Regions from separate parts of the Micromonospora cremea genome, predicted to be linked through region 4. Evidence: riboswitches for the same ligand, from Rfam matches in the RefSeq annotation. Region 4 holds a riboswitch; each other region holds the start of a gene.
The links. Region 4 has a riboswitch for S-adenosylmethionine ahead of BUS84_RS33405 (ABC transporter substrate-binding protein). Riboswitches for the same ligand answer to the same signal wherever they lie in the genome.
Positions count from the first base shown of each region.

Region 1 (5,519 bases), 2.6 Mb from region 4:
TGCGCCAGAGCACGGTGGCGACGGCCCGCTCACCGGCTTGCAGCGTGATCTGCAGGGGCGGCTGGTCGAAGCCCGGCGTGATCTCCTTCGCCCCGGGCAGCACGCGCAGGATGATCGGCTTGCGGTCCTCGTCCAGCACGCGCAGCGCCGGGTATCCCTTGATCCGGTAGGGACGGTCGCCGCAGTTGACCAGCTCCAGGCCGAGGGCGCGCAGCCCCATCGCGGCGTCCGACCCCCTCGACCGGATCCGGACGCCCGACTCCGGGCACCAGAACGGCGGGCTGACGTACGCCGAGGGCGTCGGGCCGGGCATGCTCGTGAGCTGGGGCGCTGTGCTCGGTCCGTCCCCGGCCTGGCCGCGATGGTCGGCGGGGGCGCAGGCGGCGAGCGCGAGCACCATCGCGATCGCCACGCTGGCCCGTCGCGGTGCTGCCGCGTCGCGGTAGATCATTCACCGATCCTTGCCCACGTGGGCCTCGCACCGCCGCCCGGCCCCTCGATCTCGACAGCTCCCGCCCTCGTGTCGACCCGGCGTCAACTGTCGTTCGTCCCTGTCGAGCTGCCCCAAATCTGGACCGGCGTGACTGCCCCGGCCGGGCGTCACGGCCCCGGCCGGGCGTCACTGCCCCCGCCGGTCGGCCGGCGCCCCCGGTCGACGTCAGCCTTGGCTGGGCTGAGCGAGGACCGCGTTCAACAGGCCGGGGTAGAGGCGGTCCAGTTCGTCGCGGCGGAGGCGGACGTAGCGGCTGGTGCCGGCGGCGCGGGTGCGGGTCAGGCCGGCCTCGCGCAGCACCTTCAGGTGGTGGCTGCGGGTCGCCTTGGAGACGCCGAACTCGAAGGTGCCGCAGGCGCGCTCGCCGCCCTCGGCGAGTGCCCGCACGATCTGTAGCCGCACGTCGTCGGCGAGTGCGGCCAGCACGGCGGTGACCGGTACGGCGGCCAGGTCGGGTTCGTGCGGCTCCATGTGACCAGTGTAACCGTTGTTCGACAATTGTCGAACATCCCCCTAGGGTCGGTGTCGTTGGTTCGAAGATACTCGAACATTGGAGCTGCCGATGCGATCCCGCGCCGCCGCCTACCCGTTACTCGCCGTGCTCAGCTGGGGAGTGATGTTCCCGATCCTGGCCAGTGCGCTGACCCGGGTCGACGCGCTCAACCTGACCACCGCCCGCTACCTGCTGGCCACCGTCATCCTGGTCGGCATCCTGCTGCTCCGCGAGGGCGCCGGCGCGCTGCGGCTCGGGGGCCGAGCGGCCGAGGTGGTGGTGCTCGGCGTGGTCGGCTTCGCCGGCTTCAACGTGCTCACCAACCTGGCGCTCGAGCACGCCGCACCGCAGCAGATCGCCCTCTTCGTGGCGACCACCCCGGTCATCACCCAGCTGGTCCGCTGGGCTCGGGACGGCGTACGCCCGAAGCCGCTCCTGCTGGCCCTCTCCCTGGTGGCGCTTCTCGGCGTCGGTCTGGTGATCACGCGCGGGAGCCTGGCCGGGCTCGGTCAGTTCGGCCTCGGCGGTCTGATGATGATCGGCGCGGTGCTCGGCTGGGCCATCTACACCCACGGCGCCAGCCGGTTCGGCGATTGGTCGCCGCTGCGTTACACCACCCTCACCGCGCTCGCCGGCACAGTCGCCATGCTCGCCGCGAGCGTGCTCGCCGACGGCATCGGCTGGCAGCACGCGCCGGCCGCCGCCGACCTCGTGGCGGTCGCCCCGCAGTTGGCGTACGCCGTGATCCTGGGCGCCGTGGTCGCGGTGCTGGCCTGGAACACCGGCGTGCAGCGGCTCGGCGCCGCCAACGCCGCCCTGTTCATGAACGTGGTCCCGGTGACCACCTTCGCGGTGCAGATCGCCCGCGGCTACCGGCCGGAGCCGGTCGAGCTGGTCGGGGCCGCGATCACCATCGCCGCCCTGGTCGCCGCGAACCTTGCCACCCGGGCCCGGGTGGCGTCCCAGCCCGGGCCGGCCGCGGTGACGGACCCGGTCGCGGTGGTCGACCCGGTGGCGGTGGCCGCCCGCTGACCCCACCCGTCCGGTCCTGCCGGCTCACAGCGTGGGATCTGCGGTGGAGGCGACGCCCGGCGTTGCCTAGACTCGATGGCACAACTGCATACCTCATCCAGAGGGGCTGAGGGATACGGCCCGACGACGCCCCGGCAACCACCCCGCGCGCTCACCGCTGAGCGACCCGCGGGGCAGGTGCCAATTCCGTCCCCGCCGCACCGTGCGATGCGGGGAAAGATGAGAGGACCCTCGACATGACGTCGACGCTCGCCGCCTCCGGCATCGACACCTCCGCCAGCCCCGCCCGCGCCCTGGTCTGCCGCGCATGTTCGGCCCGCTACCCGCTCGCCGCCCAGCACGCCTGCTACGAGTGTTTCGGCCCGCTGGAGGTCGACTACGACGCCGCAGCCCTGGCCACCGTCACCCGTGAGCAGATCGAGGCCGGCCCCAACAACATCTGGCGGTACGCCGCGCTGCTGCCCGCCGGTCAGGACCCGGCCACCCGGGTCACCCTCGACCCGGGGCTCACCCCGCTGGTGGCGGCCCCGCACCTCGCCGCCGAGCTGGGCATCACCGCGCCGCTCTGGGTCAAGGACGACAGCGCCAACCCGACCCACTCGTTCAAGGACCGGGTCGTCTCGGTGGCGCTCACCGCCGCCCGGGCGCTCGGCTTCACCCGGTTCGCCTGTGCATCCACCGGCAACCTGGCCAACTCGGTGGCCGCGCACGCCGCCCGCGCCGGGGTGCCGTCGGTGGTCTTCATTCCCAGCGACCTGGAGCAGGGCAAGGTCGTCACCACCGCGGTCTACGGCGGTGAGCTGGTCGCGATCGACGGCTCGTACGACGACGTGAACCGGCTCTGCGGCGAGCTGGTGGAGACCGACGACTTTGAGGACACCGCGTTCGTCAACGTCAACGTCCGGCCGTACTACGCGGAGGGCTCCAAGACGCTCGGGTACGAGGTGGCCGAGCAGCTCGGCTGGCGGATCCCGGCCCAGGTGGTCATCCCGATGGCCAGCGGTGAGCTGCTCACCAAGATTGACAAGGCGTTCTCCGAACTGGTCGAGATCGGTCTGGTCGAGGCGCCGGCCGAGGGCTGGAAGGTCTTCGGCGCCCAGTCCGCCGGCTGCAACCCGATCGCCACCGCCCTGCACGCCGAGACCGACACGATCACCCCGGTCAAGCCCACCGGCATCGCCAAGTCGCTCAACATCGGCGACCCGGCCGCCGGCCTCTACGCCATCGAGGCCGTCCGTCGCACCGACGGCTGGATGGAGTACGCCGACGACGACGAGATCCGCGCCGGCATCCGACTGTTGGCGCGTACCACCGGGGTCTTCGCCGAGACCGCGGGCGGGGTCACCGTGGCGGTGCTGCGCAAGCTGGTCGAGTCCGGCCGGCTCGACCCCACGGCGGAGACCGTCGTGTTCAACACCGGCGAGGGCCTCAAGACCATCGACGCGGTGGCCAACCAGGTCGGTCCGACCCACCACATCAAGCCGTCCCTCCGCGCCGCCCGAGACGCAGGCCTCCTCGGCTGACCCACCCCACCGCCGCACCCGTTGATCATGAAGTTGGCGGCGCGACACGCCGGTGTCGGCGTCGCCAACTTCATGATCGACCGCGGCGGGTGGTTTGCCGGGTGGGCGGGCGGGGGATGGGGGATCGCCCGGACGGGGGATCGGGCCGATCCGCCGGGTAACTGGCTTTTAGCTGTGAGTGTGGAAAACCCGCCGCTCTGGACTTGACGGCAGGAACCGGACGGCGCAAGATGCTCCGTGCGGGAGGGCATTTCGCCGGAGACTTTTGAAGTTCTTGCGACCCAACGCCGGAGGCGTTGTGCGAGTGTCCCTCCCGACCACGTCCGATCGGGCCAGCGATTAAATTCGCTGGCCCGATCGCTTTTCCGGGGTGCACGCTCAGCGGCATGACCATCACCATCGCGTCGTTCGACGGCGCCGACCGGGCCGCGGTCGACGAGGCGTACCGGATCGGCGCGGCGGCCAACGACGCCGACCTGCCGGACTTCCCGCCCTTCTGCCGGCGACGTTTCGACGCGCTCTTCCACACGCCGATGCCCGGCACCGACACCCTCTGGGCGCTGGCCCGGCTGGACGGCGTGCCGGCCGGCTACCTCCAGCTCGAGCTGCCGCAGCTCGACAACACCGACAACGCCACGGCCGAGGTGGTGGTGGACCCGGCACTGCGGCGGCGGGGCGTCGGCCGGGAGCTGCTGGCGCACGGCGTACGCCTGCTGCGCCAGCGCGGTCGCAAGCGGGTGCTCGGCATGGCGGTCTCCGCGCTGCCCGGCGGCCCGGCGCGGTCGGCGGCCGGCGGCGCGTTCGCCGCCGCGGCCGGCGCCGAGCCGGCGCTGGCCGAGGTGCGCCGCCGGCTCGAGGTCGACAACATCGACCGGGCCGCGCTGAGGGCGGCGCTGGCCGAGGCCCACACCCTGGCCCGGGGCTACCAGTCGGTCTGCTGGCAGGGCGCGACCCCGCAGGAGTACGTCGCGGACGTCGCCTACCTGGACGGCCGGCTGCTCATGGACGCGCCCATGGGGGACGTGCAGTGGGAGCCGGAGCGGGTGGACGCCGAGCGGGTCCGGGGCACCGAGCGGGCGTTGGACGCCCGGGGCCGGCGGCGCTACCACCTCGGGGTGCGGCACGAGGCGTCCGGCCGGCTGGTCGCCTGGACCCTGCTGGACGTGGGCGCGTCCGCGGACTGGCACGCGTTCCAGCAGATCACCATCGTCGACCCGGACCACCGCGGGCACCGCCTCGGCCTGCTCGCGAAGGTCGAAAACCTGCACCACCTGCTCACTCACGAGCCCGCGGTGCGCGTGATCGACACCTTCAACGCGGCCAGCAACAGCTACATGGTGGCGATCAACGAGCGGCTCGGTTTCCGTCCGGTGGACTCCTGGACCGACTGGCAGCTCACCCTCTGATCCGGGTGGTCACCCGTCCGGCCCGTCCAACTGTCCGGTCAGGTCGCGGATCGCGGCGTGGAAGTCCTCGTCGGGGATGAACCGGTGCCCGTGCACCGGCGGCGGCACGGTGTCGGTCGGCGGGATGAGCAACCCTTTGGGATCCCGTACCCCGGCGGTCGACCCGGGCCGCCGGGTCGTCGGGCGTGGCGGGCGTCGGAGCGAACATCCGCCCGCCCACCGGGTCGGTGTGCCGCCAAAGGTTGATCCACCGCCAGGACAGCCGGTCGCCCAGCTTCCGCAACACCTCGCCGTTGACGTACGCCGGGAAGACCCGGCAGTACCGATTCCCCAGGGGGAGGCGTACGTGAGCAGCGCGACCCGCCGCCGGCAGTCATTTGGGAGTTGAAGCACCGTCACCGCGCTGGCCCGCGATGCCGGCTGCCGCGCTGTCGGGCATTGGCGCTTCTGCTCCCGGACACGGCTGCGGCATGATGGCGGACATGACGGAGACCCCGCATCCCCTGTACGACAGGCACGCCGACACCCTCAACCGTGCGCTGACCGCGATCACGGAGCGGGGCTACTGGTCC
Region 1 covers NZ_FSQT01000002.1:1,638,232-1,643,750, reverse strand. Annotated here, with positions in the region: gene BUS84_RS21035 (DUF4232 domain-containing protein) at 1-451, opposite strand, end outside; gene BUS84_RS21030 (ArsR/SmtB family transcription factor) at 659-964, opposite strand; gene BUS84_RS21025 (DMT family transporter) at 1,056-2,018, shown strand; SAM riboswitch class I at 2,109-2,244, shown strand; gene thrC (threonine synthase) at 2,255-3,541, shown strand; gene BUS84_RS21015 (GNAT family N-acetyltransferase) at 3,928-4,947, shown strand; gene BUS84_RS40725 (hypothetical protein) at 4,957-5,079, opposite strand; gene paaN (phenylacetic acid degradation protein PaaN) at 5,430-5,519, shown strand, end outside.
Region 1: linked by a shared signal. The riboswitch ahead of thrC (threonine synthase) and the one ahead of BUS84_RS33405 (ABC transporter substrate-binding protein) in region 4 are both predicted to bind S-adenosylmethionine.

Region 2 (5,519 bases), 2.6 Mb from region 4:
GAAGAGCACCAGCAGCGTGCCGGTCAGCACCTCGGCCAGCGTCGCCGCGGTGCTCAGTGCGCCGCTGGTGAGATCCGAGGTGTTGGAGTTGATCCAACCCTGCGCCTCGTCGATGTACCGGTCGAGCTGGGTGTCGGAGAGGTGCAGCGGGCCCGTCTTCAGCCAGTTCTGGATCTGCCGGACGCCCTCCGAGGACTTCTGGCTCAGCTCCGGCGCTCCCCGGATGAACTCGTTGACCACCAGGGTCAGCGTGCCGATCACGCCGGCCAGGCCGCCGACCAGCACCACCGCCGTCGCCAGCGACCGGGGCAGCCGGGCCCGCAGCAGCCAGCCCACCGCCGGCGCGAGCAGCGCCGAGAGCAGCAGGGCGATGGCCAACGGGATGATCACGATCTTGACGGTGCCGACGATCCGGAGCAGCGCCCAGGCCACCACGCCGATGACGATCAGCCGCCAGCACCAGGCGGCGGCGATCCGCAGCCCGTGCGGAACGTCGGCGTCGTCCCGGCTGGCGGTCGAGGTGTGCAGGTCCACCGGGGGTTCCGTGCCGACGACCGTGGCCGACGGCGGCGCGGTCGGACCCGGCGCCACGGGCGAGGCCACCCGGGCCGGCTCCGGGGTGTCGCTCGAAGCGTTCCGATCGGCGCGTACCGACTCCCGTGACGACTGGTAGGCGCGGCGGAGCCGCCCGCGTACCCGCTCGAAGCGGCTCAAGCGCACCTCCTGGCAGAGAACCGGTCCGCCCACAGCGACAGGTCGGACAGCCTACGTCCGTTCCCGACACCATAGGGCAGTTCCGCCACACATTGCCCCGGCCGCCTCCGCCGCAACCACCGTCGGGCCGGCCGTCGCCGACACGGTAGCGTCTGCGGCGTGACCGCCGACCAGGATCTCGACGCCGGCCTGCCGATCCGCCTGCTGCACGACCGTGTGCTGGTGCGGATGGAGGGCAGCGAGGGCGAGCGCCGCTCCACCGCCGGCATCGTCATCCCGGCGACCGCCGCGGTCGGCAAGCGCCTCGCCTGGGCCACCGCCGTCGGAGTGGGGCCGAACGTCCGCGCCATCGTCTCCGGCGACCGGGTGCTCTTCGACCCGGACGAACGCTCCGAGGTCGAGCTGCACGGCCGCGGGTACGTGCTGCTGCGGGAGCGGGACGTCCACGCCGTGGCCGCCGAGCGGATCGAGAACGACTCCACCGGCCTCTACCTCTGACGCGCCTCCCCCGGCCACCGGGCCCCGCCGCGCGCCGTTTGCCAGCCCGCACGAAGGGAAGCCATCCGGCGACCGTGGCCCTGGGGAGGGACGATGCCGGTATTCGTGAAGAAGCTGCTGGCCTGGGGCAGCGTCGCGTTCCTGATCTACTTCATGGCGTTCCGGCCGGACGGCGCCGCGGAGATGTTCAAGGCGATCGGGGCCGGGCTGATGGCGATGGCCCAGGGCCTCGGTGACTTCCTCACCACCCTGATGACCTGAGCCGCCGCGGCCGTCACTGGTGACCGGACGGCCAGGGCGCCGCCGGCGGAGGGCCGTACCAGCCGGGCGGGGCATGTCCCACCGGGGGCGGCGGCGCGGCCAGCACCACCGGAATCGGCACCACCGGCTCCTCCGGCGCGGCCACCGGACGCTGCGAGCCGTCCGGAAAGCGCAGGTGGTAGCGACTGCCGTCCCAGACCCCGGCCGGAGCCTGCGGGTCCCGCCCGACGAAGAACGACCGGTACGCGGTGATCGCCTCCAGCAGCTCCCGCTCCTCGGTGGCCGTCCGTTCCAGGTCGGCGGGCTTGCGATCCAGGCCGCGCAGCGACCCGTCGCGCAGCAGGGCCAGCCGGGTGGCGGCGAACTGGTACCCGCGCATCGCCCGCACCCCGGCGTCCCCGGCCACCCGCCGCGCCCAGCTGCGGGCCGCGTGCCGGCGACCGAGGCTGCTCAGCGCGGCCACCTCGGGCGGGCTCAGCCAGCCGGCGTGCACGTAGTCCGGCAACGTCCGCTCGGTGAGCCGTCCCTCCCACGCGCGCAGCCACACCGCCAGCCCCACCATGCCGAAGAAGATCGGCACCATCAGGCCCAGGAAGCCGTACAGCATGATCAGCGCCTCGCCGGTGGCCTGGGTGAGCGTCGGCAGCAGGTTCCAGGTGCCGTGCAGCATCATCGCCAGCAGCAGACCGGCGACCGGGGCGAGCACCCGCACGCGCCGGTCGGCGGTACGGGCCGCGACACCGAGCCCCACACCGGTCATCGAGGTGAACAGCGGATGGGCGAACCCGAACAGCAGGATCCGGACGATGAAGATGGCGATGACCTGCTGGGTCCCCGTCGCCGGGCCGTACCGGTCGGCGCCGGTCGCGTAGCCGTACCCGCCCAGGTAGAGGATGTTCTCCACCATGGCGAAGCCGACCGCGGAGAGGCCGCAGTAGACCAGGCCGTCGGTGATGCCGGACCACTCCCGGCGGCGGAACACCAGCAGCAGGATCGGGCCGAGGGCCTTGGTCAGCTCCTCGATGAACGGCGCCACCAGCACCCCGGTGAGCGCGGCCGGCAGCCCCCAGTCAGCGAACCGGGCGGCGGCGAACTCGTTCACGGTGAGCGAGGCGGCGGTGGAGACGAACGCGCCCCAGGCGAAACAGAAGATCAGATACTTCAGCGGCTCCGGCTCGTACCGGTCCAGCCAGAGGAAGCAGGCGACCAGCACCGGCACCGGCAGGATGGCGGCGACCACCCCGATCAGCAACGCCCGAACGCCGAGCGACTGGCCGAGCGTGAAGACCATGAACACCGCGCACCCGGCGATGAACAGCACCACCCCGGCCAGCACCAGGAAGCGCCGCCAGCCCAGGCGGCGCAGCGGCATCCGGGGCGCCTCGCCGGAGGACGGGGCTGCGGGCGCGGGCGGCGACGGCAGGGGTGCACCGGGCGGGGTGTCGGCCATGCGGTCAGCGTAGCCATCCGTCGCCGGCTGGTCCGGGCCCATCGGCAGCCGGTATGCTGCCGACAGGTCACGAGCGCCAGCGTCAAGCCCCGGCTTGCTGGCCGGCAACCCTCGTCGAGTTCGCGGTGGGGTGCCCCGGGTGATGACCGGGCCCAGCCCGATCGGCGTGCTGGGCAAGCGCGGACCCCGTCCCGACATCGCACCCGGGGTCCCTGACCCCGGAGGTTCCGGCGTGTCCGTCACTCTCGTACCCTCGCTGCCCACCCGGTCCGGCACCACGCCCGCGCCGGCCCCGTCGCGGCCGCTCGACGTCCTCGGCGTACCGGGTGAGATCAACCTGGACTACGCGGCCAGCGCGCCGTGCGCGCGGGCCGCCGCCGACGCGGTGGCCGAACTGCTCCCCTGGTACGCGAGCGTGCACCGCGGTGCGGGAGCGCTGTCCCGGCGCTGCACGCTGGCCTACGAGCGGGCCCGGCAGACGGTGGGCGACTTTTTCGGCGCCCGCGCCGACGACCACGTGATCTTCACCCGCAACACCACGGACGCGCTCAACCTGCTGGCGCGGGCGGTGCCCGCAGGCACGACGGTGGTCACCTTCGCCGGCGAGCACCACGCCAACCTGCTGCCCTGGCCGCGTGGCTCGGTGCGACTGCCGGTGCCCACCGATCCCGCCGGGGCGGTACGCGCCCTCGCCGCCGCCCTCACCGAGCTGCGCCGGGACAGCAACGCGGCGCTGCCGGTGCTGGTCGCGGTGACCGGGGCGAGCAACGTGACCGGTGAGCGCTGGCCGGTCGCCGAACTGGCCCGGGTGGCCCACCGGCACGGGGCCCGGATCGTCCTCGACGCCGCGCAGCTCGCCCCGCACGCCCCGGTCGACCTGCTCGCGCTCGACGTGGACTACCTGGCCGTCTCCGGTCACAAGCTGTACGCGCCGTTCGGCGCGGGCGTGCTGGTCGGCCGGGCGGACTGGCTGGACGCCGCACCGCCGTACCTGGCCGGGGGCGGAGCCACCAGCCACGTCGGGCCGGCCACGCACGACGTGACCTGGGCGACCGGCCCGGCACGGCACGAGGGCGGCACGCCGAACCTGCTCGGCGCGGTGGCGCTGGCCGCGGTGTGCGCGGCGCTGGCCGGGGCGGACCGGGCCGCGCTGGCCGCCGGTGAGCAGGCGTTGCTGGCTCGACTGCGGACCGGCATCGCCGCCCTGCCGCACGTGGTGGAGCTGCGCACCTTCGGCCCGGACACGCCCCGCGTCGGCATCGTCTCGTTCGTGGTCGCCGGGCGGGACTCGGCCGAGGTGGCCGCCCGGCTGGCCGCCGACCACCGGATCGGCGTACGGGACGGGCTGTTCTGCGCCCATCCGCTGGCTCGGCGGCTGCTCACCGAGGCGGCGGGGCGCACCGGCCGGCGGGACCTGCCGCCCACCGCGCTGCGCGCCAGCGTCGGCCTGGGCAGCACCCCCGCCCAGGTGGACCGGCTGCTCGCCGCGCTCGCCACGCTGGGCTGAGCCGGCGGCGCGGCGACCCGGTCAGCCGACCGGTGGGGCGGTGGGGGGTTTCGGCGTCGCGCCTGGCTCGGCGGTTTCACCGACCGGCCGCTCCTGCTCCCCGAAGGCGGTGCGGATGCACCGGTTCGCCTCCTCCTGCTCGATTCCGGAGGCCACCAGCAGGTCACTCGCCGTGGTGCGGATCTGGGCGACCACCACGCTGCCCGAGAAGCCGACCCCGGCGCCGTACGCCCGACCGGCCTCGCTGACCGCCCGCAGCGACCGCTCTCGGGCCTTCTCCGGCTCCTCGCCCACGGCGAACTCGTGCTTGAGCAACCGGACCGACTCGGCGAGGTGCTTGATCGCGTCGGGCATCGTGTCCGGCACCGGTTCCTCGTCCTCGATCAGCGTCACGGACCGGCGGACCAACGTGCCGCTGTTGCGCATCGCCCGGTCGATCGGGTCCGCCGCCTCCGCGTAGTGGGTCAGCTCGTCGCGCCGGTGCCAGCGGGCCGGGGAGAGGGTGGCGGTCTCCTTCGCACCCTCGATCGCCTCGCCCAACGTGGCCAGCTCCTCCTTGTTGTTCCGCAGCCGCTCCAGCGCCTGCTGGACGGTTGCGCGGTCCCGGTTGCGCAACCCCTCGGCGGTGGCGTCGAGCTGGCCGGCCAGCAGGTCCAGCGCCGGCCGGGCGGCGCGATTGATCACCCGGAGTGGGTTCAACGGCAGCAGGACCGCCGTCACCAGCAGCGCGACCCCACCGCCGAGGAACGCGTCGACGAACCGCGGAATCTCCAGGTTCTGGGTCGACGGGCTCAGCGTGACGATCAGCACCGCCGTGGCCGCCGCCTGGATGACGATGGCCACGCTGGCCCCGGCGAAGATGGTGAGCAGGATCGCCACCGTGACCACCAGGCCGAGCTGCCACGCCCCGGTGCCGAGCAGGTAGATCAGGAAGTCGCCGATGGCCACCCCGATCCCCACCCCGACGATCAGCTCCACGGTCCGGCGGAACCGCTGGCCGACCGACGCGGCCAGGGTGCCGACCGCGGAGATCGGCGCGAAGACCGGCTGCGGGTTGCCGAGCAACCGGTGCGAGATGAAGTACGCCAG
Region 2 covers NZ_FSQT01000002.1:1,617,597-1,623,115, forward strand. Annotated here, with positions in the region: gene BUS84_RS20925 (AI-2E family transporter) at 1-714, opposite strand, end outside; gene BUS84_RS20930 (GroES family chaperonin) at 874-1,212, shown strand; gene BUS84_RS38680 (hypothetical protein) at 1,306-1,473, shown strand; gene BUS84_RS20935 (PrsW family intramembrane metalloprotease) at 1,487-2,965, opposite strand; SAM riboswitch class IV at 2,989-3,109, shown strand; gene BUS84_RS20940 (aminotransferase class V-fold PLP-dependent enzyme) at 3,180-4,430, shown strand; gene BUS84_RS20945 (FUSC family protein) at 4,452-5,519, opposite strand, start outside.
Region 2: linked by a shared signal. The riboswitch ahead of BUS84_RS20940 (aminotransferase class V-fold PLP-dependent enzyme) and the one ahead of BUS84_RS33405 (ABC transporter substrate-binding protein) in region 4 are both predicted to bind S-adenosylmethionine.

Region 3 (5,519 bases), on a different contig from region 4:
CCTCCGGACACCATCGAGGGTCTGCTGTACGCGCTCCCGGAGGAGCGTCACATCGTCGACGCCCGCCGACTGGCCACTGCCCTCGCCAACGTGACGCCCGCTGCCCGGGTCTCCCCCTGGTTCGGTTACTCCCCGCTTGATCCGGCTCACCTGGCCAGCACCGACGGGATCGTCTTCGTCAAGGACGCTCGGCGGAGCTAGTGCGGTGTCCACGAACGTTCACCGGGTGTCCGGTGGTGGTTGTGGATCCTCGCCTTGTGGGCGAGCGACTCCCCTGCGGGTGGTGGGGCGGGCCTGCGCGGGCCAACTGATCCTCGCGCCGCCCGTGGGCGGCGGGGGTCACGTCGGGACCGGCCGGCACCAGGAAGGTGCCGTCCGGCTCGACGGTGCGTGAGCACCTCCGGCAGCACAACGGCTGTCGGGGTGGTGGGTCCGCCGCCCGGAATACGGGTGGCGATGATGGCAGCCGCGACCAGGTCACGGTGCCCGGAAAACCGGCAGTGCGGGCAGGACAGGATCCGCCCACGGGGTTTCGGTACCCGCCGCTGACAGGCAGGGCAGGTCAAAGACGTGCCACGTTCGTTCACCAAGCGCAGCGTGATGCCGGCCAGGGTGGCCTTGTCGGTGAGGACCTGCAAGAGCCGGCCGATCTGCCACTGCCGCAACCGCAGGTTGTGCCGCCGCCCCGCCTCGATGCCCAGCACCCCACGCGGATCCCCGACCCGCAGCTCACCGACACGCTGTTCTACCGCCCACGACACGACCGAACGGGCGGCTTCGTGCTGAGCCTGACGGACCCTGCGCCGATGCCGGCCCTGCACCATACGGGCGCGGCGCCGGTACTTGCGCCACCGCCGCGAACCCCGCTGACCCGGCTTCGGCGCCCGGCGGGCGACCGCCCGGCGGCGGGCTTTCGTGTCAGCCAGGTGCATGCGGTGCTCCGCGCGGATCGCCCGCCCCGACACCAGCAACCCCGCACCGTCCGGGCCGGCCACCGCATACGGGTGGATGATCCCCAGGTCCACCCCAGCGATCCGACCCGGGTCCGGTCCAGCGCCGGCCGGATAACTCACGATCGGAATCTCGGCACTCACGTCCAAGAACAGCCGACCACCCTCACACAGCAGCGTGATCGAGCGGACCTGCTCGAGCGGATACGGCACCTCCCGCGCCAACCTCACCCACAACGGCGACGCGCCCTTGCCCATCGGAATCCGAACCCGACGCCCCTGCAGGGCGAACGTGCCGTGATACCAACGCACCGGCACCAACCCCCGCCGCCGACGCGGGAACCCCGCCGACACGTCACCGTCCTTACGCCGCTTCGCTGCCGCGAACCACGCCTCGGAGAACCGGCGCAACACCGACCGGGCCCCCGCCGAGTCCAACTCGGCGAACGTGCCCGGCCCCGAGGCCGCCAACTCCCGACACAACTCCTGATAGCCGGACAACGGCGCGTCCCGACGGCGACGCCGCCACGCGTTCACCTCCAACACACACGCCCAAACATCACCAGCCGAACGCAACAACCCGAAACACCGCCGCTGCTGCCCGGGCGTCACCCGCAACGCCACCCGCGCGGTGCGATGCACCACCCGAGGCGCGGCAGGATCCCGACGACGAGGCACAACCACACCCAACACCATCGGTACGACAAAACCCCCGGCCGCCAACCCAGCAAACGTTAGTGGACACCGCACTAGCCTCCCCAGCGTCCGGCAACGCCCGGTGTCACCGGAACACCCCGCCGACACCGGGCTGCACGCCGAGCGACGCCTCGGCGTCTCGTTCGTGCAGGTACACGTCGAGCTGGCCAAGCGGCGGGAGGGCCGTGCGGTCGCGGCATCGCTGATCTCTATGCTTCGTAGGCGTCACGAGTGGTCAGCGTCAAGCCTCCCGGCTTGCTGACTCGGCAACCGCGCCACCCGCGCACGGTGCCCCCGGGAGAAGACCAGGCCGACCGCGAACTGCGGTACGGCAAGAGTGGGTGCCTCGGGCACCGGAAGGCGAGTTCACCGTGCCGTTCGAAGATCTGGACCTGGCCGCTTTCGCGGTCTGCCTGACCTGCGGGCACCTCCGCGATGGCGCCCCGCGTGAGCAGCGGTGCCGCTGCCAGCCGCGTACGCCGGAGTGGGAGAAGCAGTGGCGGGGGCAGGACATCCCCAGTGACCTCGACCTGTGTGTGTTGTGCGTCCGGGACACCGTCACCACCCGAACCCGGTGGTCGTGGCTGGGCTGCGAAACCTGCCGGCACGTCTCGCAGGTCGTCGGCGAATGGTACGGCCACCGCGCCGCACTGCCGCTGGGCCGGCACTCGATCATGAACGGCGACGTGGTCCCGTCGCAGACGGCCACGGCCACCGAGGTCGCCGCCTCGCTGATGGCTGCCGGACGGCGTTTCGACGCGCTGCGCGACTGGCAGCGGGTGGAGTTCGACCGGCTCGCCGAGCCACTACGCGCCGTCGGGCCAAGCGTGCCGCTGACCGAGTGGCAGCGGCGGTGGCCGCCCTCGCTCGGAGCGAGCGTCGACGCTTTCGACCGCTACGGCATCATGCCCGTATCCGACGACCTCGACCGCCTCCGGCAGGCCCAGACCCGCTTCCTGTCCACCGCTTGTTGATTGCTGGACGTCCCTGACGGGTTCGTCCCCGGCGGCGGTGGCAGCGGGTCGCGCCGGTATCGCTCTCAGCTTATGATCCTGCCGTGGAAGCGGCCGATCTGATCAGAGTTATCGCGGATCCGCAGCGTTTTCGGGTGCTGGCGGCGGTGGGCCTGGGGGCCGCCGATCGGGATCAGGTCGGCGCGATGTCCGGTGTGGACGCTCGCGGTGTCGTCGCGGCGACCGCCCGGCTCGAGTCCGCCGGGTTGATCACTGGCGGGCCGGATGGTTTCCGGGTCGACTTCCCGGGCCTGCGTGATCTGGTACGCCGGGAAGCCGTCGACGGGCGCGACGAGTCCGCCGCCCTGGAGAGCGCCCTCGACCCGTTCGTGCGCGACAGCCGGTTGCGGAGTCTTCCGTCCAAGCGCATTCGCCGGCATGCGGTGCTGGCGCACATCGTGCGGACCTCCTTCGACGAGAAGTCGTCCTATGACGAGAAGGCGGTCAACTCGGTCCTCGAACGGTGGTGCGAGGGCAGCGGGGTGGACCACGTGGCGTTGCGGCGCTACCTGATCGACCACCAGCTGATGTTCCGGGTCCGCGGCGTCTATGCGCGGAACACCGAGGTCCTTCCGGCGCCGGGTGAGGCAGAGCGATACATGGATGCGGTCGGGCTCGGCTGACCCGCTCAGCGACGCCTCTGGGTTCCTCCATCGGCATGCGGACGGCGCCGACGTGGCCGAACTTGCCGGGGTGCCGTTCGACCTGAGCGGGTGACCGCTGAGTCAGAATGGCAGCAGGCCCGCGGCCATCGCGGTGGTCACCGCCGCGGTCCGGTCGGTGACGCCGAGCTTCGCGAACGCGCGCAGCAGGTGGGTCTTCACGGTGGCCTCGGTGATGTGCAGTCGCAGCCCGATCTCGCCGTTGGACAGACCCTGCGCGACCAGCCGCAGCACGTCGACCTCCCGCGGTGACAGGGTGACCGGCCGGGGATGGCGGAGTTGGCGGAGCACCCGGCCGGCCACCGACGGTGCCAGCACGGTCTCGCCGCGGGCGGCGCCGCGGACAGCGTCCACGAGTTCGGCCCGGGACACGTCCTTGAGCAGGTACCCGGCCGCTCCGGCCTCGACCGCGCGCAGGATGTCCCCGTCGGTCTCGTACGTGGTGAGCACGACCACCCGGGTGCCGGGGGCCACGGCCAGCACATCGGCGGTCGCCGCGGCGCCGTCCACCCCGGGCATCCGTAGGTCCATGAGCACGACGTCGGGGCGTACCGCCCGGACGGCGGTGACCGCCTCGGCGGCCGAAGCGGACTCGCCGACCACCGCGATGTCCGGTTCGCCGGCGAGCATGCCGCGCACCCCGGCCCGCACCACCGGGTGGTCGTCCACCAGCAGCACCGCGATCATCGGATCGGTACCTCCGCCCGTACCGTGGTGCCGGCTCCGGGGCTGGACGCCACCCGCAGCGTACCGGCGACCTGCTCGACCCGGTTCCGCATGCCGGCCAGACCGTACCCGTCGCCGGCCGGCGGGGTGGTGAAGCCGCGGCCGTCGTCGCGGACCTCCAGCACGACGACGTCGTCCCGCCGTTCAAGGCGTACCTCGACCCGGCCGGCGGCGGCGTGCTTGCGCGCGTTGGCCAACGCCTCCTGGGTGACCCGCAGCAGGACCACCTCGACCGGGGTGGGCAGCGGGCACGGCGTTGCGGGGATGGCCAGGGTGACCGGCACGCCCGTCTCGGCGGTGAGCCGGTCCGCCACCCGCCGCACCGCCTCGACCAGTGGCGACCCGGCCAGCTCCGCCGGGGTCAGCGCGGCGACAAGGGCCCTCGCCTCGGCCAGGTTGGCCCGAGCGGTGGTCACGGCGAGGGCCAGGTGGCGGCGGACCTGCCCGGCATCGCGGTCCAACTCCGCGTCGGCGGCCTGAATCAGCATGACGACACTGGACAGTCCCTGGGCGATGGTGTCGTGGATCTCGCCGGCCAGCCGTTGCCGTTCGGCGTCGACGCCGGCCTGCCGGGACAACCGGACCACCTCGTCACGGGAGGCGGCCAGCTCGTCGACCAGCGCGGCCCGCCGGTCGGCGTCGACGAACAGGTGCTGCACCCAGCCTCCGGTCACCGACACCACGACGGCGATCATCACGGCCGCCAGCAGCGACCCCCGGGCGTCCGGGCCGCCGCCGGACCGCAGCCAGTCCAGCACCACCTGGACGGCGGTGAACACCACCACCGCGCCGACCGCGGGCGTCGTCGGCAGCAGCATGAACGCCTGCGGCAGGAGCACGAACAGGGCGAACGACGCGGACGACGCCAGCGCCACCGCCGCCACGTAGAGCGCGAGAGCGACCCCCAAATAGAGGTACGCCCGCCAGCCTCCGACCCCGTACCGCATGAGCGCCCGGCCGAAGGCGGCGTACCAGATGCTGATCGCGGCCAGCAGTGCGACGGACCCGATGCGGTACGGCGCGGCCGGTGGGGCGCTGGTGGCCACGGCGACCCCGACGGCGACGGTCAGCACCGCGAAGTAGGCGTCCCAGAGCGGGAACCGGGCGACCCACGCCTCCGAGGGCGGCGGGTCGCCCGCGCTCACCGCTCCCGCCGGCCGCGCCAGCGGAAGGTGGTCAGACACAGCAACACACCTCCGATGCACCAGGCCGCGAGGATGAGCGCGGTCCGCCCGTGCTCCCAATCGCGTACGACCTCCGCACCGAGAATCGTGTCCGGCAGCAGCGCCGAACGGAAGCCCTGGGCCATCCATTTCAGCGGGAAGACCGAACCCAGCACCAGCAGCGGCTGCGGCAGGGCGCTGACCGGGGTGAAGAAGATGCCGGAGACGAAGGCCAGCACCAGGTACGGCAGTTGGGTCACCGCGCCCGCGCTGCGGGCCGAGCGGATCAGGCTGCTCACCGCGATGCCG
Region 3 covers NZ_FSQT01000001.1:1,019,986-1,025,504, reverse strand. Annotated here, with positions in the region: gene BUS84_RS41140 (TraB/GumN family protein) at 1-201, shown strand, start outside; gene BUS84_RS04620 (RNA-guided endonuclease InsQ/TnpB family protein) at 198-1,646, opposite strand; SAM riboswitch class IV at 1,870-1,990, shown strand; gene BUS84_RS04615 (hypothetical protein) at 1,988-2,620, shown strand; gene BUS84_RS04610 (DUF2087 domain-containing protein) at 2,704-3,282, shown strand; gene BUS84_RS04605 (response regulator) at 3,385-4,008, opposite strand; gene BUS84_RS04600 (sensor histidine kinase) at 4,005-5,231, opposite strand; gene BUS84_RS04595 (ABC transporter permease) at 5,189-5,519, opposite strand, start outside.
Region 3: linked by a shared signal. The riboswitch ahead of BUS84_RS04615 (hypothetical protein) and the one ahead of BUS84_RS33405 (ABC transporter substrate-binding protein) in region 4 are both predicted to bind S-adenosylmethionine.

Region 4 (5,519 bases):
CCGGCTCGGTCCGAAGGCGAGGTGCACGTCGCGTACGTCGAGGCTGACCGAGGTGGTCGTGCTGGCGGTCATCGCCGGTCCCCTTCCGTCGCGCCGGACAGCGCCGACTCGGTGTCGTCCTCGTCCTCGTCGGCAGGCGCGGTGGCCGGCCGGCCGTGGCGCAGCCGCCAGTCGATCCAGTTGACCGCGTGCGTCAGCGGAACGGTCAGCGCCAGGTAACAGAGCCCGGCCAGCAGCAGCGCGGACTCGTTGCCGGTGGTGGCCGCGTAGTCCTGCCCGATCCGGAACAGCTCCCGCTGACTGGCCACCAGTCCGAGGAAGTAGACCAGGCTGGAGTCCTTGATCAGCGCGATGAGCTGATTCACCCAGGCCGGCAGCACCCGCCGGATGCCCTGCGGAATGATCACCAGCCGCATCGCCTCGCCCCAGGAGAAGCCGAGAGCCCGGGCGCCCTCCAGCTGCGCGGCCTCCACGGACTGGATGCCGGAACGGAAGATCTCCCCGATGTACGCCGCCGCGATCAGCGACAGTGCCAGAATGCCCAGCGGGTAGGGGTCGGGTCCCCAGACCTGCATGCCCAGCGGCGCGAGCCCGACGCCGATCAGCAGGATCGTCGCCGCGGCCGGCAGCCCCCGGAACACATCGGTGTAGACCCGCGCCGGCCAGCGCAGCCACCGGCTGCGGGAGATGCCGGCGACGGCCAGCAGCAGGCCCAGCACCGAGCCGAGCAGGGCGGCGGAGACCGCCAGGATCAGCGTGTTGGGCAACCCGACGGTCAGCATCTCGGGTAGCGCCTCGCGCATCGCGTCCCAGTCGAAGAAGGTCTCCCACAGGGTGCTCAACGGATCCATCGGTCGCCTCTCCTACCGCCCCGCTCGCTCGTCACCGGGTGTCTCAGGACGCAGCCGACGCCGACGCCGACGCCGACGCCGCGGCCGGCACGGTCACGGAGCCGCTGCCCGGGTGGAAGTCCGCCGGTACCGGCCGGCCCGGGTAGTACTGCGCCTGCAACCGGCTCCAGGTGCCGTCCGCGATCACCTCGTCGAGGCCCTTGTTCAGCGCCTCGCGCAGCTTGTCGCCGCCCTTGGCCACGGCGTACGCGGTCGGTGCCGGGCTGAGCTGCTTGGCCGCCACGGTGATCTTGCCGTTGCTGTCGGCGGCCGACTTCTCGCCGATCTCGGCCGGGGCGATCCACGCGTCGGCGGTGCCCGCCTTGAGCTGGTTGATCGCGCCGTTGTAGTCCGGCACCCGGACCGGGTTGAGCTGCTCGCCGGTGGCGTAGTCGTCCTGGACGGTGCCCTGCACCACCACGACCCGCTTGCCGGCGAGCTGGTCGAAGCCGGTGATCGGCGAGCCGGCCGGCACGTCCAGGCCGAAGTAGCCGAAGTCGTAGCCGTTGCCGAAGTCGACCGTCTTCTTCCGCGCCTCGGTGATGGTGATCGAGGAGCTGCCGACGTCGAACTTGCGGTTGTTGACCTGGGAGAGCAGGGCGGAGAAGTCGGTGCCGACGAACTCCACCTTCAGGCCGAGCTTGCTGGCCACCGCGGTCAGCAGGTCGTTGTCGAAGCCGGTGAACCTGCCGTCCTTGAGGTACACGTTCGGCGGCGCGTCGGTCAGCGTGCCGGCGCGCAGCACGCCCGGCTGCGCCAGGCCGTACGGATTGCCGGCGGCGTCGGACGAGGTGTCGTCGCCGCAGGCGGTGAGAGCGGTGGCGGCCAGGATCGTGGCCGCGCCGAGGGCCGCGGCGCGGGTCAGGGCAGGAAGAAATCGCACAGGTGTCTCCGAAGGTTTCGCAGCGGCGGGCACAGACGTGCGCCGCCGACGGTGCGCCCGGTGGGCGTACCGCTGGGATGGGGTTCGAAAAGGGGTGCGCTAGTACGCTGCGTGGCCGCGACAGGCGGCGCTGCACACCCGCATCATGTCCACGTGCCGCCGCCGGGTCAGTGCCGGTGGTGGCCAGCCGGTGCGGGAATCCGCGGCGTCGGCCGATGGGATGGTGCTGCTGAGGATGCGCATGGTTCTCCCGGGTCTGTGCTGACCTGGGTGCCAGGCCACGCTTGCACCGACGTCGTGCCGGTGCCTGGTCTTCACCCGGGGCACCCCACCGCGGAGGAGGGTTGCCGGCCTGCGAGCCGGGGCTTCGCGCTGGCGCTCATGACCTGTGCCGAGGCTAGCAGCTTGGGGCGGCGGATCGTCCAGTCGTTATGACCACGCTCACCGTCCGCGACGAACATCGACCGAGCGGGTCAGCCGGCGTGCACGTGCGGCCGGCGGCTCCGGTCGGGCTCCTGGCGGCGCAGGATCTCCCGGGTGACCGGGGCGACTTCGCCCTGGCCGAACGCCAGGTAGCGCAGGAAGTTGCCGAACGGGTGGCCCTCGGTCCACTCGAAGTAGATGTGCGGGCGCCGCCGGGTCTGGTCGCGGATCTCCAGCAGCACAGCGGCCAGCGCGTTGGGCACCGAGGAACTGGCCAGGCTGAGTACCAGGTACTGGTCGTGCACCACGCTGCCGCGCACCAGCAGCTCGGTTTCGAAGTCCGACGGGTCAGTGACCGTCACCTCGACGAAGATCACGACGCTGTCGGCCGGGAAGTCGTTGTCCGCGACGGTCTGGGCGAGCTTGTCGCGGTACTCCGCCGGGTCTCGGCTGGCCGGCTCGTGCGCGATCAGGCGGACCCGGCGCCCGGCGCACTCGTCGATCAACCGTGCTGCCTCGGGGTCCAGCTCGACCCGACGGACCCGCAGTTCGAAGGCGCGGTTCAGCCGGGACAGCAGCGATACCACGATCATCCCGCCGATGAAGCAGGCCGCGATCTTCACGCCGTCGGGGCGCTCCACCACGTTCGCCGCGGTGGTGTAGACGAAGAACACCGCGATGGCCGCGAACGCGACCGTGCGGCCGCGCTGGCGCCGCCGCCGTGCCGCGAGGGTCACCGCCGTCGCCGCCGAGGTGATCAACACCAACACCCCGGTGGCGTACGCGCCGCCCTGCGCGTCCACGCTCGCCCGGAAGACGACCGTGATTAGAAACGCCACCGAGGTGAAGACCAGCACCAGCGGCCGAACGGCCCGGGCCCAGGTCGGTGCCATGCCGTAGCGGGGCAGGTAGCGGGGTACGAGGTTGAGCAGGCCCGCCATCGCCGAGGCGCCCGCGAACCAGAGGATCCCGATGGTGGACAGGTCGTAGACCGTGCCGAACACCTCGCCCAGGTATTCGTGCGCCAGGTAGGCCAGCGCCCGGCCGTTCGCCGGCCCGCCCGGCTGGAACGCCTCCGGCGGGATCAGGACGGTGGTGGTCACGCTGCTGGTGACCAGGAAAACGCTCATGATCACGGCGGCGGTGGTGAGCAGCAGGCGGGCGCCGCGGATGCGGCCCAGCGGCCGGTCCTCCGAATCCTGCCGATCCCCTCGGATGTGTGGCATCACCGCCACCCCGGTCTCGAAGCCGGACAGGCCCAGCGCCAGCTTCGGGAAGACCAGCAACGACAGCCCGACCACCATCCACGGGTCGCCGTGCCCGGTGGTCAGTGCGGTGGTCCAGTCCCCGACCGCGCTCGGGTGCGTCACCACCCGCCACAGCGCGGCGGCGATCACGACCGCGTTCAGCGCCAGATAGACCGCGACCAGGACGACGGCGATCCCGATGGCCTCGGTGAATCCCTTGAGGAACACCGCGCCCAGCAGCGTCACCAGCAGCAGCGTGAGCAGCACCTGGTGCCCCTTGAGCCCGCTGGGCAGGAACGGGTTCTCGTCGATGTGCGCGGTCGCGTCGGCTGCGGAGAGGGTGATGGTGATGATGAAGTCGGTGGCCGCGAAACCGAGCAGCACGAGCACGAACAGCTTGCCGGGCCAGAAGCTCAGCAGGCGTACCAACATGGCGATGGAGCCCTCACCGTGTGGGCTCTCCACCGCCACCCGCCGGTAGACCGGCAGCGCGCCGAGCAGCGTCACCAGCACCAGCACCAGGGTCGCCACCGGCGAGAGCGCGCCGGCGGCCAGCGCGGCGATGCCCGGCTGGTAACCGAGCGTCGAGAAGTAGTCGACGCCGGTCAGGCACATCACCTTCCACCACGGATGGTGCCGGTGCTCCGGTGGGCGGGCGTGCGGGCCGTGGTGCTGCACCGCCTGCTCCGAACCGCCGTCGAACAGCCAGGCCCGCAGCCGCCCGGTCCGGCGGCCGGCGCGCCTGTCGACCTCCATCGGCGCTTCCCCCGTCGTCCGCCCACGGTCACCGTGAGTATCCGCCAGCGGGGCGGTGCCCGTCCGCCGGTGCGCGGAACCCAGCCAACGCGGCTGGCCGCCGGGCAGCGCGTCGGAGGGTTTCGGGCCGTGGGCACCGGGGAAGCAGCGCCTCCCGGCGTCCCGCCCGAACGGTCCGGGTGGTGCGGGCAGCCGCCGGACGGTGCGGGAGGGAGCGGCTCATGGTTGGCGGCCGTCGGTTCCGCCCGGGCGGTGGCTTCGGCCGGCGGCTTGACGAGCACGAGGTCCGCGTCGGCGAGCCGCCGCAGAACGAGCCGACGACACCGCCCACCGGCGGGCTGGTCGACAGCGCCGTCTACGTCCACGGGCATCGGTTCGCGTCGCCCGACGGCCTCGCCGAGACGTACCGCTGTCTCCAGGAGCAGGACGGTGCGATGGCCTGGATCGGGTTGTACCGGCCCGACATCGACCAGATCACCTCGCTGGCCCGTGAGTTCCGGCTGCACGACCTGGCGGTGGAGGACGCGATCAACGCCCACCAGCGGCCCAAGCTGGAACGGTACGGGCACACGCTCTTCGTGGTGCTGCGCGCCGCCCGCTACGACGACCAGCGGGAAGAGGTCGCGTTCTCCGAGCTGCACCTGTTCATCGGGCCCGGATTCGTGATCACCGTTCGACACGGTGAGGCGCCGGACCTGGCCGCGGTGCGGCGGCGGATGGAGACCGACGCGCAGATGCTCGCCCAGGGCCCGGAGGCGGTCCTGTACGCGATCCTCGACCAGGTGGTCGACGGCTACGCGCCGGTGGTGGCCGGGTTGGAGAACGACATCGACGAGATCGAGACGGAGGTCTTCGGCGGCGACCCGAACGCCAGCCGGCGCATCTACGGGCTCAGCCGCGAGGTCATCCAGTTCCAGCGGGCCGCCCGCCCCCTGCTCGCCGTGCTCGACGCGCTGGCGGACGGCGCCGGCAGCTACGGCACCGACGAGGAGCTGCGCCGCTACCTGCGGGACGTCACCGACCACCTCACCCAGGTGGTGGAGCGGGTGGACGGCTTCCGGCACCTGCTGCAGAACATCCTCACGGTCAACGCCACCCTCGTCTCGCAGCAGCAGAACGAGGAGATGCGCAGCCTCACCGCGGCCAGCTACACGCAGAACGAGGAGCTGAAGAAGGTCTCCTCCTGGGCGGCGATCCTGTTCGCTCCCACGCTGATCGGCACGGTGTACGGGATGAACTTCGTGCACATGCCGGAGCTGAACTGGCGCTACGGCTACCTGTTCGCGCTGCTGCTGATGGCCCTGGTCTGCGGCAGCCTCT
Region 4 covers NZ_FSQT01000002.1:4,244,128-4,249,646, forward strand. Annotated here, with positions in the region: gene BUS84_RS33395 (amino acid ABC transporter ATP-binding protein) at 1-72, opposite strand, end outside; gene BUS84_RS33400 (amino acid ABC transporter permease) at 69-851, opposite strand; gene BUS84_RS33405 (ABC transporter substrate-binding protein) at 895-1,773, opposite strand; SAM riboswitch class IV at 2,049-2,160, opposite strand; gene BUS84_RS33410 (amino acid transporter) at 2,247-4,199, opposite strand; gene corA (magnesium/cobalt transporter CorA) at 4,421-5,519, shown strand, end outside.